Regions from separate parts of the Streptomyces sp. NPDC058307 genome, predicted to be linked through region 1. Evidence: riboswitches for the same ligand, from Rfam matches in the RefSeq annotation. Region 1 holds a riboswitch; each other region holds the start of a gene.
The links. Region 1 has a riboswitch for cyclic di-AMP ahead of ACFVYN_RS19290 (transglycosylase SLT domain-containing protein). Riboswitches for the same ligand answer to the same signal wherever they lie in the genome.
Positions count from the first base shown of each region.

Region 2: another riboswitch for cyclic di-AMP. It lies ahead of ACFVYN_RS11670 (C40 family peptidase); the one in region 1 lies ahead of ACFVYN_RS19290 (transglycosylase SLT domain-containing protein).
Region 3: another riboswitch for cyclic di-AMP. It lies ahead of ACFVYN_RS31155 (transglycosylase family protein); the one in region 1 lies ahead of ACFVYN_RS19290 (transglycosylase SLT domain-containing protein).
Region 4: another riboswitch for cyclic di-AMP. It lies ahead of ACFVYN_RS39455 (M23 family metallopeptidase); the one in region 1 lies ahead of ACFVYN_RS19290 (transglycosylase SLT domain-containing protein).

Region 1 is NZ_JBHVYZ010000024.1:98,663-101,860, forward strand. It holds gene ACFVYN_RS19280 (LacI family DNA-binding transcriptional regulator) at 1-640, shown strand, start outside; gene ACFVYN_RS19285 (HAD family hydrolase) at 804-1,616, shown strand; gene ACFVYN_RS19290 (transglycosylase SLT domain-containing protein) at 1,620-2,102, opposite strand; cyclic di-AMP (ydaO/yuaA leader) riboswitch at 2,108-2,280, opposite strand; gene ACFVYN_RS19295 (polyprenyl synthetase family protein) at 2,804-3,198, shown strand, end outside.
Region 2 is NZ_JBHVYZ010000012.1:66,920-70,117, reverse strand. It holds gene ACFVYN_RS11685 (helix-turn-helix domain-containing protein) at 1-72, opposite strand, end outside; gene ACFVYN_RS11680 (ATP-binding protein) at 287-745, shown strand; partial or broken gene ACFVYN_RS11675 (DUF6328 family protein) at 1,046-1,333, opposite strand; gene ACFVYN_RS11670 (C40 family peptidase) at 1,524-1,997, opposite strand; cyclic di-AMP (ydaO/yuaA leader) riboswitch at 2,001-2,212, opposite strand; gene ACFVYN_RS11665 (hypothetical protein) at 2,524-2,829, opposite strand; gene ACFVYN_RS11660 (ATP-dependent Clp protease proteolytic subunit) at 2,837-3,198, opposite strand, start outside.
Region 3 is NZ_JBHVYZ010000055.1:41,252-44,449, reverse strand. It holds gene eno (phosphopyruvate hydratase) at 1-573, opposite strand, end outside; gene ACFVYN_RS31155 (transglycosylase family protein) at 866-1,564, opposite strand; cyclic di-AMP (ydaO/yuaA leader) riboswitch at 1,568-1,734, opposite strand; gene ACFVYN_RS31150 (transglycosylase family protein) at 1,940-2,935, opposite strand; gene ACFVYN_RS31145 (cytochrome P450) at 3,128-3,198, opposite strand, start outside.
Region 4 is NZ_JBHVYZ010000105.1:8,551-11,748, forward strand. It holds gene ACFVYN_RS39450 (aldo/keto reductase) at 1-737, opposite strand, end outside; gene ACFVYN_RS39455 (M23 family metallopeptidase) at 860-1,885, opposite strand; cyclic di-AMP (ydaO/yuaA leader) riboswitch at 1,897-2,054, opposite strand; tRNA gene ACFVYN_RS39460 (tRNA-Met) at 2,354-2,427, opposite strand; gene ACFVYN_RS39465 (histidine kinase) at 2,609-3,198, shown strand, end outside.

The DNA of each region.
Region 1 (3,198 bases):
CGACGGGGTGCTGCTGCTCTCCAACCACAGCGGTGACCCGGTCGCGGCCGAACTGCACCACGCCGGGATCCCGTTGGTGGTCTGCGGCAAGCCGATAGGGCGGGGGACCAAGGTGAGTTACGTGGCCGCCGCCGACCGGGAGGGCGCGCAGGACATGGTCCGCCATCTCCTCGCGGGCGGCCGCCGACGCATCGGCATGGTCACCGGGCCGCTGGACATGCCGGGCGGCCCCGACCGCCTCGCCGGCTACCGGGACATGCTCGCCGAGGCCGGGCTGCCCTACGACCCGGCGCTCGTCGTCGAGGGCGACTTCCGGCGCAGCGGCGGCGAACGGGCCGCCCGCAGCCTGCTGGCCCAGGCCCCGGACCTGGACGCGGTGTTCGTCGCCTCGGACCTCATGGCCCTCGGCGTCGTGGGCGTCCTTCAGCAGGCCGGGCGTGCGGTGCCGGAGGACATCGCTGTCGGCGGCTTCGACGACTCCCCGGCGGCCACCGCCATCGCCCCCGCCCTGACCACCATGCGCCAGCCCTTCGACCGCATCAGCGCCGAGATGGTCCGCATGCTGCTGGCCCAGATCGCCGGCGAGGACACGGCCGGAGTGATCCTCCCGACGGAACTGGTGGTCCGGGACTCGGCATAGGCGAATGGGACGGAGCGCCAGCGGCCCGCTCTGCGGCACCCCGGAGCGGCAGCGGCCCCGCTCTGCGGCACCCCGGAAGCGGAACGCACGTCAACGGATGTGAAAGCAGCAGCCGTCCGGTTCGCGTCGAGTCGCGGGGGCCAACCATCCGTATTCTCTGATCATGGCCGCCTCCCCCGCATATGCCCTGATCGCCACCGACCTGGACGGCACGCTGCTGCGCGCCGACGACACCTTCTCCGACCGGTCGTTGGCCGCGCTCGCCCGGGTGGCCGCGGGTGGGGCCCGGCATCTCGTCGTGACGGGACGGCCGGCGCCCAGAGTGCGGCCCCTGCTCGACGACCTCGGCAGCACGGGGCTCGCGGTGTGCGGACAGGGCGCGCAGGTGTACGACGCCGGCGCGGACCGTCTGCTCTGGTCGGTGACCCTGGACCGGGAGCTGGCCGAGACCGCGCTGGGCAAGATCGAGGCCGAGGTCGGTCAGGTGTACGCGGCTGTGGACCAGGACGGTGTCGACGGGCTCACGCTCATCGAACCGGGCTATCTGATGCCCCACCCGACCCTGCCCGCCGTACGGGTCGGCCGGCGCGACGACCTGTGGTGCGAGCCGATCAGCAAGGTGCTGCTGCGCCACCCCTACCTGTCCGACGACGAGTTGGCGGTCACGGCGCGTTCGGTGGTGAGTTCGCTGGCGACGGTCACCATGTCGGGGCCCGGGACCGTCGAACTCCAGCCATGCGGCATCACCAAGGCGACGGGCCTCGCGCTGGCCGCCGGACACCTGGGCCTGGGGCCGGAGACGACGATCGCCTTCGGGGACATGCCCAACGACATCCCCATGTTCGACTGGGCGGCCCGTGGCGTGGCGATGGCCAACGCCCACCCCGAACTCAGGGCCGTGGCCGACCAGGTGACCCTGTCGAACGAGGACGACGGCGTCGCCGTCGTCCTCGAAGGACTGTTCCGTGAGGCCTAGTTCCTAGTACGCGCCGAACACGTTGTCGATGGACCCGTACCGCTGGGCCGCGTAGTTGCAGGCCGCGGTGATGTTCGCGACCGGGTCGTACGGGTCCCACGAGGTGTTGGCCACGTGGTACGCGTTGAAGGTCGGGTCGATCACCTGGAGCAGGCCCTTGGAGGGCGTGCCGGCGGCCGCGTTGGAGTCCCAGAGGTTGATGGCGTAGGGGTTGCCGGAGGACTCGCGGATGACGTTGCGGTAGATGCCGTCGTAGGAGCCGGGAATCCCGTGCTCCGCCATGACGGCGAGGGAGGCCCGGATCCAGCCGTCGAGGGTGTCGGAGTAGCCGAGCGTGGTCGCGGTCTGCACGGCCGGGGTGGCCGCGGACGCGGTGGTGGCGCCGATGAGGGGGAGCGCGAGTACGGCGGCTCCGGTGCCCACGACGGCGAGCTTGCGGACGAGACGGCTGGTGCGGGTACGTCGGTGCTGAGCGGCAGCGGACATGGTGAAGTTCCTCTCCGTCGCCTGCGAGGTGAGCTGTCGGGTTCGGGCGGGAGATGCCCGGCCTCGCCTATGAATGGCGTGACTTCACCCCAAGCCGTGCCGGTATGTCCGAAGACATCCGGTTCGGCGGTCTACCTGGTTCCCCCGCTCCTGCCGTGGTTCTCGGTGGGTGTACGGGCGGTGGCAGGATTCGGCGTCCGCCCGACAGGCCGGGAACGTATGCGAGAGCACATGTCCGAAACAAGTGGCGAATTCACATGCGATGCCTATTGACCTTGGTACGAGGCATTTGAGGCGCTTGATCCTTTGCGTTCGCCAAGCCTCAACTCACGCACGGGCAAAGGCGGATCGCCAGATTCCGGATTCATGCCGGTCCGTCCGCACGAGTGGGTCAAGTCACAGTGGATCGCAAGAGGTGCAAAAGGGGCAAGAGTCTCAACTCATGCTCAACCGGCGGCCCGTGGGGTCCGCTGCTCCGGTGCCCATCCCGCAATAGCGGTCCATTCCGTACAAGTCGATAGATATTTGTTCTTATCAGATGATCAAAAACATACCGGTCGTGATCCGATACCGCCTGGCATGGACGGGGCGGGCGCTATCGGTGATCCAAAGGTGACCGGATACGCTGACTTGAGTGAGGGCAGCGACCTATCGACATTCCGTGTGACCGCCAGTAGACACCAGCAGACAGGAGACCCCTCGTGACCGTCGTCGGGCCGTTCGGGCTGAGCGTGCGGGACCAGGCTCTGGAAGCCGATGTCCAGGCCGGATTGGCGGCTGTCGAGGAGGGACTGCTCGAGGCCACCAAGAGCGAGGTCCCCTTCATCACGGAGGCCGCGCAGCACCTGGTGCGGGCGGGTGGAAAGCGGTTTCGGCCGTTGCTCGTGATGCTCGCCGCCCAGTTCGGTGACCCCTATGCGCCGGGCCTGGTGCCGTCGGCCGTGGTGGTGGAGCTGACCCACCTCGCGACGCTGTACCACGACGACGTCATGGACGAGGCCGAGGTCAGGCGGGGTGTCGACAGCGCCAACACCCGCTGGGGCAACTCGGTGGCCGTGCTGACGGGCGACTTCCTGTTCGCCCGCGCCTCGCACAT
Region 2 (3,198 bases), on a different contig from region 1:
CCCCGCACTCGCGCGCAGCGCACGCAGTTCGGCGCCCAGTTTTCGCCGACGCACCGCGGGGCCGTGCTGCATGGCGCTACTCCTTACTCCGTGCGAGCCGCCCGCATACGGTCTCGCGTCGCGGAGTTCACCGCTTCGAGCGACAGATATATGCACATCTTGGTGGATCGGCACCCGTCACGGCCTCGGTGATGGCACTCTGACGATGAACCACCAGTCCGGGACCGTACTCGAACCATCCGCACCGTGTCGGACTCCGGTCCCGTGGGAAAGGGACGACGTCGCCATGGCAGACCACCTGGAAGCATCCGTCACTCTGCCGAGCGAACCCGCCTCGGTCTCCGCGGCCCGCACCTATGTCCTGACCACACTGGCGGAGTGGGGGCTGCCGCCGACCACCGACGCCGCCGAGACCGTCCGGCTCATCGTCTCCGAACTCACCACCAACGCCGTACAGCACACCTTCGGGCAGTCACCCACCTTCACGGTGGACATCGAGCTGGAGCGTGACGAACACCTGCGCATCGGGGTCACCGACAGCCACCCCCGCTTCCCCAAGCGGCTGCCGGCCGCGGTCCAGCAGGACAACGGGCGGGGGATGGTGATCATCCGCTGGCTCGCCGCGGAGTACGGCGGCAGACTGAGCGTCAGGCCCACCCGGGAAGGCGGCAAGACCGTCTCCATCGAACTGCCCTGGACCGTACCTGCGGAGCCGGTCACCGCCGCCGGCCAGCAGGAGCCGTGACCGACCGGTCGCGGACGCGGGTGCCGCGGGCACGCGTGTCAGACCGGCCGCGCTCTGTCGCACGCTGGGGCGGCCGAGCCGTCGTCGGGGTCGCCGCAGGCGCGGTGACGGCTCTCGGGGTGATGCTCCCGGGCGGGCCGCCGCGCGCGGCCTGATCACCTCGTGCTCCGCCGGCCGGGGTGCCGGGCGCGCCGGTGCCGCCTCGCGCTCCTCGGCGAGGCCCGCCCGCCGGACCAGTCGGGGAAGCGTGCCCCACAGGCCCACACACACCATCAGGGTCGCCGCGCCCGCGGCCACTCCGCCCGCCCGGCCCGTCGTCACGTCCACCACGAGCAGCACCGATCCGGTGAACGCGAACACCAGAACCCCCATGCCGACCGTCGCGAGCCGGGAGGAGACCGGCACGATGCGGGCCTTGGCGCCGCGTTGGAAGAGCGAGCGGTGCAGGGCGGCGGGCGCGGTGAAGAGGGCCGCCGCGAGCACCGCGAACAGCAGCGTGGTGACGTACGGGGCGCGCTGGAAGGTGTCGGGCGACGGGAAGCGCCGGGTGAAGGCCAGGGTCAGCAGAAAGGCGAAGAGGATCTGCACCCCGGTCTGGGTGACGCGCAGTTCCTGGAGCAGTTCGCCGAAGTTGCGGCCGGCGCACTCCAACGGGTCTCGCTGCGGGCGGTGCACCGGCTGTGGTCGGCCATGCGGCACGGGTAACCACCTGAGCCCGTGTCACGGGAGGCCCGAGAGGGCGACGGGAGGTCAGGTCGCCGCCGCCCCCTCGGGGGCGTCACTTGACCCGGCCGTACCAGACGCTCTTCGTCCAGATCTTCTGCAGTCGCACCACGTCCCCGGTCTTCGGGGCGTGCCAGATCTTTCCCTTCCCGGCGTAGATGCCGACGTGGTACACGTTCGAACCCGAGTGGAAGAACACCAGGTCGCCGGCCTTGCGGCTGCGCACGCCGATGTGGCGGGTCTTGTTGTACTGCTGGGCCGCCGTGCGCGGGAGCTTCTTGCCCGCCTTCTTGAACGAGTACAGCGTGAGCCCTGAGCAGTCGAAGCGGCGGGGCCCGGTGGCGCCGTACTTGTACGGCGAGCCCTTCTTGGAGGCCGCTACCTTGAGTGCCTTCGTCGCAGGTGTCGCTGCCGCGGCGTCGGGCGCGAGGCCCGGGACCACGACGGAGCCGCCCACGGCGGCGATGGCGAAGGCCGAGGCCGTACCGGCCCGGACCATCAGCGACGGGACACGATTGAGCGCAGTCATGCGCAACCCTTCGTCAGCCGCCTGTGAAGGATGACCTGTCGGATTCGGGCTGGCGAAGTTGCCCGGCCGCTGACGCGGCTTCACCCCAAGGGATGCTCGGCCCGGTCATGGTGTGACCGTTCCGGCGACCCGTCGTGCTTGGGTCCTCCACTCCTGCCGATCCACTTCTGTCGACCGGTCATCCGGGCGGCGGCAGGACTCGGCGTCCGCCCGGATCGCCCCGCCACTGCGGCGGGGGCTTGTCGTCAGACAGGGATCTTGGCGCAAGAAAGTGCGAAAAGCCCAACGGAACCGATGATTTGTGGTGTTACTCACCACTCACCCGTTTGGGTGGACACCCCTTCGAAGGACCCCGAAGGAAGGGGTGTCGAGGGGTCAGGAGACCCCCGGACCAGCACAGAAGGGCCTCGTTCCGGTAGCGAACCAGGCGCGTTGCGCAAGTTCGACGCTCGCAAAAAGGGAGCCGTGCCTCCTCCAATAGGGGGTACGTCGTTTGGTCCGTTTCGACTCAGGTCCGGACGCCTCATCAACTGTCGGGCTCGGGAGGGACGGTGACCCGGGCCGTACGCCGCTCGCCGTCCAGGACCCGCAGCGCCCGCGCCAGCGTCTCGGCGTGCAGTTCGCGCTCACCCCGGCCGTGCATCAGCACCAGCGCGTCGCGCAGCTCGGTCGCCCTGCTCACCAGCGCCTGCGCGGCGCGCAGGCCGCCGTAGGTGTCCTCGCGCCGGGCCGGGTTGATCCGGCCCAGCAGGTCGACCACGTCGAGATAACGGTCGATCAGCTCGCCCTCGGCGCGCGTGAGTGCGGGCAGCGGTGGAAGGTCCGGGACCATCGGGCGATCACCTCGCGCCCGGTGCGGGGTGGGAGGACCTGCGGCTCGGGACGATCGCGTCCGCCAGGCCGTACTCCACGGCGCCCCGGGCGTCCAGGATCCTGTCGCGCTCGATGTCCGCGCTCACCTGTTCGGGGCTGCGTCCGGTGTGCCGGACCAGCATCTCCTCCAGGCGGGCCCGCACCCGGATCAACTCCTCGGCCTGGATGGCCAGATCGTTCGCCTGTCCCTGCACCGGCTCGCTCAGCGCGGGCTGGTGGATCACCACCCGGGCGCCCGGCAGGACGGACCGCTTGCCGGGGGTGCCCGCCGCCAGCAGCACCGCGGCGGAGGAGCCGGCCTGTCCGAGGCAGGTCGTCTCCACGTCGC
Region 3 (3,198 bases), on a different contig from region 1:
GAGGGTGTGGTAGACCTCGGTGCCCCAGCGCAGCGCCTCGGAGAAGGACTCCGCGCCGATCGGGGCGATCATGAACTCCTGGATGTCCACGTTGGAGTCGGCGTGCGAGCCGCCGTTCAGGATGTTCATCATCGGCACCGGCAGCAGGTGCGCGTTCGGGCCGCCCAGGTAGCGGAAGAGGGGGAGGTCGCTGGCCTCGGAGGCGGCGTGGGCGACGGCGAGGGAGACGCCGAGGATGGCGTTGGCGCCGAGCGAGCCCTTGTTGTCGGTGGCGTCCAGGTCGAACATCGCCTGGTCGATCAGACGCTGCTCGGTGGCGTCGTAGCCGACCAGCTCCGGGCCGATCTGCTCGATGACGGCCAGCACGGCCTTCTCGACACCCTTGCCCTGGTAGCGGTTCGGGTCACCGTCGCGCAGCTCGATGGCCTCGAAGGCGCCCGTGGAGGCGCCGGACGGGACGGCGGCACGACCGGTGCTGCCGTCGTCGAGGCCGACCTCGACCTCGACCGTGGGGTTGCCTCGGGAGTCCAGGATTTCCCGGGCTACGACGACGTCGATGGACGGCACGAGCATCTCCTTCTTGGGATGTGACACGGTCCGCCGGGACCGCGGTGGGTTCTGCGAGACCGAGCCTAACCGGCTCCGGGGGATCGGCCACCGTGTGGACCGCCCCCTGGACAGAACCGAGAGTAAATTGTTTCTGAACTGAACAAAGACGGGCCTCGGCGAGCATGAAAAAACCCCGCCCCGGTGCGTACGGGGGAACACGCACCGGAGCGGGGAGCCCGTGGGGACGGGGGGTGACCCTCACGAGGCCTTCATCATGAAGGACACGGCTGTGAGGGCACTGTGGTTCAGCCGGGGCCTACTTCAGGTGCAGCTGCTGACCCGGGTAGATGAAGTCGGCGTCGGTGATGATGTCCTTGTTCAGCTTGAACAGCTTCTGCCAGCCGCCCTTGACCTTGTGCTTCTCGGCGATCGAGCTGAGCGTGTCGCCCTTGACGACCTTGTACTCGCCGTCGCCCTTCTTGACCTTCTTGCCGGTCGGGGTGGTGACGGTCTTCTTGGCGGCCGGACGCTCGGCCGAACGCGAGGCGCTCTGCTTCTCGGTCGAACGGCTGCTCGTGTTCGAGGAGCTGGAGTTAGAGGAGCTGGAGTTCGACGAGGAGGACGAGCTGCTGCCGCTGTAGCCGGCGCTGGACAGGCCCTTGCCGCAGACCGGCCAGGCACCCTTGCCCTGGGAGGCGAGGACCTTCTCGGCGACGGCGATCTGCTGGGACTTGCTGGCCTGGTTGGCCTGCGCGGCGTACTGCGTGCCGCCGTACGCGGCCCAGGTGGAGGCGGAGAACTGCAGGCCGCCGTAGTAGCCGTTGCCGGTGTTGATGGACCAGTTACCGCCGGACTCGCACTGGGCGACGGTGTCCCACTCGGAGGCGGTAGCGGCGGAGGCGTTGCCGGCCGCCATCAGCGGGGCGGCGATGGCGACACCGGTGACACCCGCCAGAGCGGCGGCACGGGTGGCCTTGGACGGACGGCGGTGCTTGCCCTTGCCGGAAAACAGCATGGTGGATCCCCTCACCGACGCCTGCGAGGTGAGCTGTCGGGTTCGGGCCGGTTGAGTTGCCCGGCCGCGCACCTCCCGGTGCGCGACTTAACCCCAAGCCGGTCCAGCTGAACTGCTGGGTCCGGCACTTACCTTGGGTCCCCCGCTCCTGCCTACGGCGCTTGACGCGACGACTGTTCCCGTTCGGCCACTGGCAGGATTCGGCGTTGCGACCGACGGGGCTCGGGTTGCCGAGCGGTCACGACCGTAGACACGGGCTCGGTCGAATTTCAAAGACGATCAGGGCTTCTGAGACTCATCCCACACTTTCACCAAAGTGGACATTCAGTGCGAAGTGTGACGTGAACTCCCGCTGTTTTTCAGGCCTTTTCAGCCCTATTCAGCCCCTGTGTCGAGGGTCTGACCGGCGACGATGCCGTTCGGGTCGGCCCCGATGCGGTCCTTGTTCTCGGCGTAGAGGGCACGCCATCCGCCGTCGAGGCCAAGGGAGTCGGCGATGGAGACGAGGGAGTCGCCCTCCTGGACGGTGTAGGTGCCGACGGCATGCCGGCCGGCCGGGGAGGAGGCTGTGCTCTTCGTCGCAATCTCCTCGGCGCTGGAGCCGCGGTGCTTGCCGGAACCGAGGGCGCCGACGTCCACGAGGGCCGAAGAGCTGCCCCGCTGCCACGACTTGTCCGCTTCGTCCTCTTCCGTGCTCACCACGGGCGAGCTGTCGGAAGGCTGGGTGTCCGCTGCGGCGGAACCGTCGGAAGTCGAAGGGTTCTTTTTGTCCGGCTTGGCGGAACTGTCGTCACCGGAGGGAGTGGCCGACGGCGAGGGCGTCACGGACGAACCGTCCAGCCCGTCGAGCAGACCGGAGGACTCCTCGGAGCCCGAAGAGTCGGCGGAACCGGAGGAACCGGACGAGCCCGATGAACCGGATGTGTTCGACGAGTCGGACGCCGAGGGCGAGGGCGTCCCGCTCCCCACCCCCGTGTCGACGTCGGCCGAGCTCGAGTCCTTGCTGAGACCGCCGAGCAGACCGCAGGTCGGCCAGGCGGCGATGCCCTGGTCCGCGAGGAGCTTCTCGGCCACGGCTATCTGCTGGTTGCGACTGGCGAGGTCCGCCGTCTCGGCGTATGCGAGGCCGCCGTACTTCTCCCAGTTCTCCTGGGACATCTGCAGGCCGCCGTAGTAGCCGTTGCCGTCGTTGGCGCTCCAGGAGCTGCCGCTCTCGCACTCCGCGACCCGGTCCCAGGTGGTGCCGGTGGCGGCGCTCGCCCCGGTCGCTCCGAGCAGTGGGATCGCGATGGCGGAGCCCGTCACACCGGCCGCCACGAGGAGAGCGGGAGCCTGACGGGGGCGACGGTGACGACCGTTCCCGGAGAGCATGAGGGGACCTTTCCCGAGACAGCAAGTACCGGCGCGGCGAGTGGTGCGGGGCACCGCGCTGGTCCGTGAACGTATAGGGATTCGATCACTTGTCACAAGTTAATGCCGCGTAGATCACGTGAGGATCACAAACTTGAGGACTCGTCACGTTTACCCGCCTCCGATCCGGGACAAGAGGGGTCTCTCGGTCGATTACCAGACGGGCGTGAACTCCACCGGCAAAGTGCGCAGTCCACGCATGATGAGTCCCCCACGCCACCGCA
Region 4 (3,198 bases), on a different contig from region 1:
CGGCCGCGCTCGGTGTCCAGGTGCTGGCCGGCGCCCGCGGCGCGCGCGCTGTCGACCGTCGTACCGGGGCGGTACTTGCCGGTGAGGAACCCGGAGGCGAGGGCGTAGTACGGGACGGCGGCGAGGCCCTCCCGGGCGGCGACGGCCTCGAGTTCACCCTCGTACGTGTCGCGCGAGACCAGGTTGTAGTGGGGCTGGAGGGCGACATAGCGCGCGAGGCCCTCGCGGTCGGAGAAGGCGAGGGACTCCGCGAGGCGCGCGGCGGAGATGTTGGAGGCGCCGATCGCCCGCACCTTGCCCGCCCTCACCAGGTCGTCCAGCGCGCCGATGATCTCCTCGACCGGCACCTCGGTCTTGTCGACGTGGGTGTAGTACAGGTCGATGTGGTCGGTGCCCAGGCGCTTCAGGGAGGCGTCGGCGGCGGCCTTGATGTTCGCCCCGGACAGGCCCGGGAAGTCGGGGTGCTGGCTGACCTTCGTGGCGATGACGACGTCGTCGCGGTTGCCGCGGGCCGCCAGCCACTTGCCGATGACGGTCTCGGACTCGCCGCCGGAGTTTCCCTCGACCCACGCCGAGTAGACGTCGGCCGTGTCGATGAAGTTGCCGCCGGCCGCGGTGTACGCGTCGAGCACGTCGAAGGAGGTGGCCTCGTCAGCGGTCCAGCCGAAGACGTTGCCACCGAGGGTGAGCGGGAAGACCTCGAGGTCGGAGGAGCCGAGCTTGCGAAGAGAAGTCATGCCATACGTCAACGCCCGCGCCGGGCGCCGGTCTTCCGCTATGGCCGCAAAGTCCTCGTAAACAAGCGGAAGCAGCTACTCCGGCGCACCGGCGGGAACCTCCGGGAACCCCGAGGGGCGCCTCAGGGAGTGAGCCCCTTGCCGCGCAGCCACGTCATCGGGTCGATCCCGTTGGCCGAGCCGCCCGGGTGGACCTCCAGGTGCAGGTGCGCGCCGGTCACGTTGCCCGTGGCGCCCACGCGTCCGATGACGTCACCGGTGCCGACCTTCTGGCCGACGCTGACGTTGATCGAGGACTGGTGGCAGAACCACAGCTCGGTGCCGTCGTCGAGGGTGAGGATCGTGCGGTAGCCGTAGGAACCGGCCCAGCCGGCCTGGGTGACGGTGCCGCCGTGGATCGCCTTGATGAGCGTGCCCGTGGGGGCGGCGAAGTCGAGGCCCGTGTGGTAGCCGGAGGCCCACAGGGAGCCGGCCTGACCGAAGGTGCCCGTGATGGTGTACGACGAGGTCGGCAGCGTGTACTGCTTGGCGAGCTCGGCCAGGCGCGCGGCCTCGGCCTTCTTCGCGGCCGCCTCCTCCGCCTTCTTCTTCGCGGCGGTGGCCTTCTCCTGGGCCTCCTTCTCCGCCTTGGCGGCGGCCGCGTCGGCCTCCTTCTCGGCGGCGTCCGCGATGGCCTGGGCGGCCTTGGTGTCGAGCTGGCCCTGCTGCACCTCGGCCTGGGCCAGGATGCGCGAGCGCAGCGCCTCACCGGCGCCCGAGGTGCCCTTGACGGTGTCGGCGGTGGTGGCGCCGACACTGCTGAAGGCGCTCGTGTCGTCCGCGGCGGGGGCGGAGTCGTCCGAGATGAGCGAGCCCACGTTGGGCAGGTCCGGCAGCGAGATGGAGACCGGCGGCTTGCCGGTGTTGGCGCTGGCCATCCCGCCGGCGCTGACGGCGGCTATGACACCGACGCCCAGAACGGTGGAGCTACGGGCGAACCCTCCGCCACGCTGCTTGGCGACGCGATGCCGGCCTCGTACGGGGGCGAGGGAGTCCGCGGTGGGGTTCCACTCGCCGAGCGGGGCCTCGTCGTCGGCACGGTAGCCGCCGTATACGAGGGTGTCGCTCGGGACGTACGGCGCCTCGGGGGCAGGCGGGTTGGACGCCACGTGGGCGCGCTCCTTTCCTTCCTTCTCGCCTACCGGGTTAGCTGACGGGTTCGGAGCAGGAAGGTCTCCTACGCGCGTATACCGACCGTGCTGCCACGGCGGAGTACGAGCGATTCACCCCAAGTTGGTGGTTCCCCGGTTCCCTTGCGGAATTCGGCGCGTGAGCACGGAGCCGTCTCTTGTGACGGCTGGGACGACCGCGCTGCGTTATCGAACGTTAATAGACCCGGGGGCCCGATTCCAAGCTGTTCCACTTGATCATTAACGAAACCCGGCAGGACTTACGGCCCATGAACGGCTAAAAACGGGCGAGTTGACCTTCACTCAAGCCACACACGGACATTGACGGTATGTCAGCTGTAACGCGGAGGGCGGTCACGCGCTCACCCCGCGTCACATCACGTCACGAGCGGAAAAAACACTCAGGGCCGGAATCCAGTGAACTGGATTCCGGCCCTGAGCCTTGAGTAGCGGGGACAGGATTTGAACCTGCGACCTCTGGGTTATGAGCCCAGCGAGCTACCGAGCTGCTCCACCCCGCGCCGTTGTGTAACCAGCATACGTCATCCGGGGAGTGCTCCGCGCCAGGGTTGTTCCGGGCGTCGTGCAGGTGGTCGAGTCGGCGATGGCCAGGACCGCCGCGGGGAGTGATCCTCGCCCGGCCCCCGATGGTGTAGCGGGCTACACCGTGCGCCCGGGGCCCGTTCGTCTAGCGTGAGCCGCATGTGGAAGTCGGTGCAGCGGACGGCGATGGCGACCGTGCATCTCGTCGTGGCCGCGGCGATGTGCTTCGGCATGTACCTCTTCATCACGGTGCTCCTGATCGCCGCCATCGGTACGGTCGCCGTGGTCGGCTGCTGGCTGCTGCCCGAGGCCGTGCTGCTGATACGGCGGATCGCCGGCGCCAAGCGGAACCTGACCGCCCTGTGGACGGGCCGGGAGATCCCCGAGGCGTACACACCGATGACCGGCACCCTGCGCGAACGGCTGCGCATCTCGGTGCGGGACCCCGGCACGCTCAGGGACCTGCGCTGGATGCTCGCCTACTACCTCTACGGCGCCCTCCTCGCCCTCGCCCTCCCGCTGTGGCCCCTCGGCCTGCTGGTCGACGGCGTGTGGGCCGGAGCGCTGCGCCGAGCCCCCGTCGTCCTGCCGCTGATCGTGCGGCTCGCGGACACCGAGGCCCGCTGGTCGGCCGTGCTGCTCATGCCGTCCCCGAGTGCCAGGCTGGCCCGCCGGGTCGAGGAGCTGCGGGAGACCCGGGCCGACGCGATCGCCGCGCACGAGGCCGAGCTGCGCCGCATCGAGCGGGA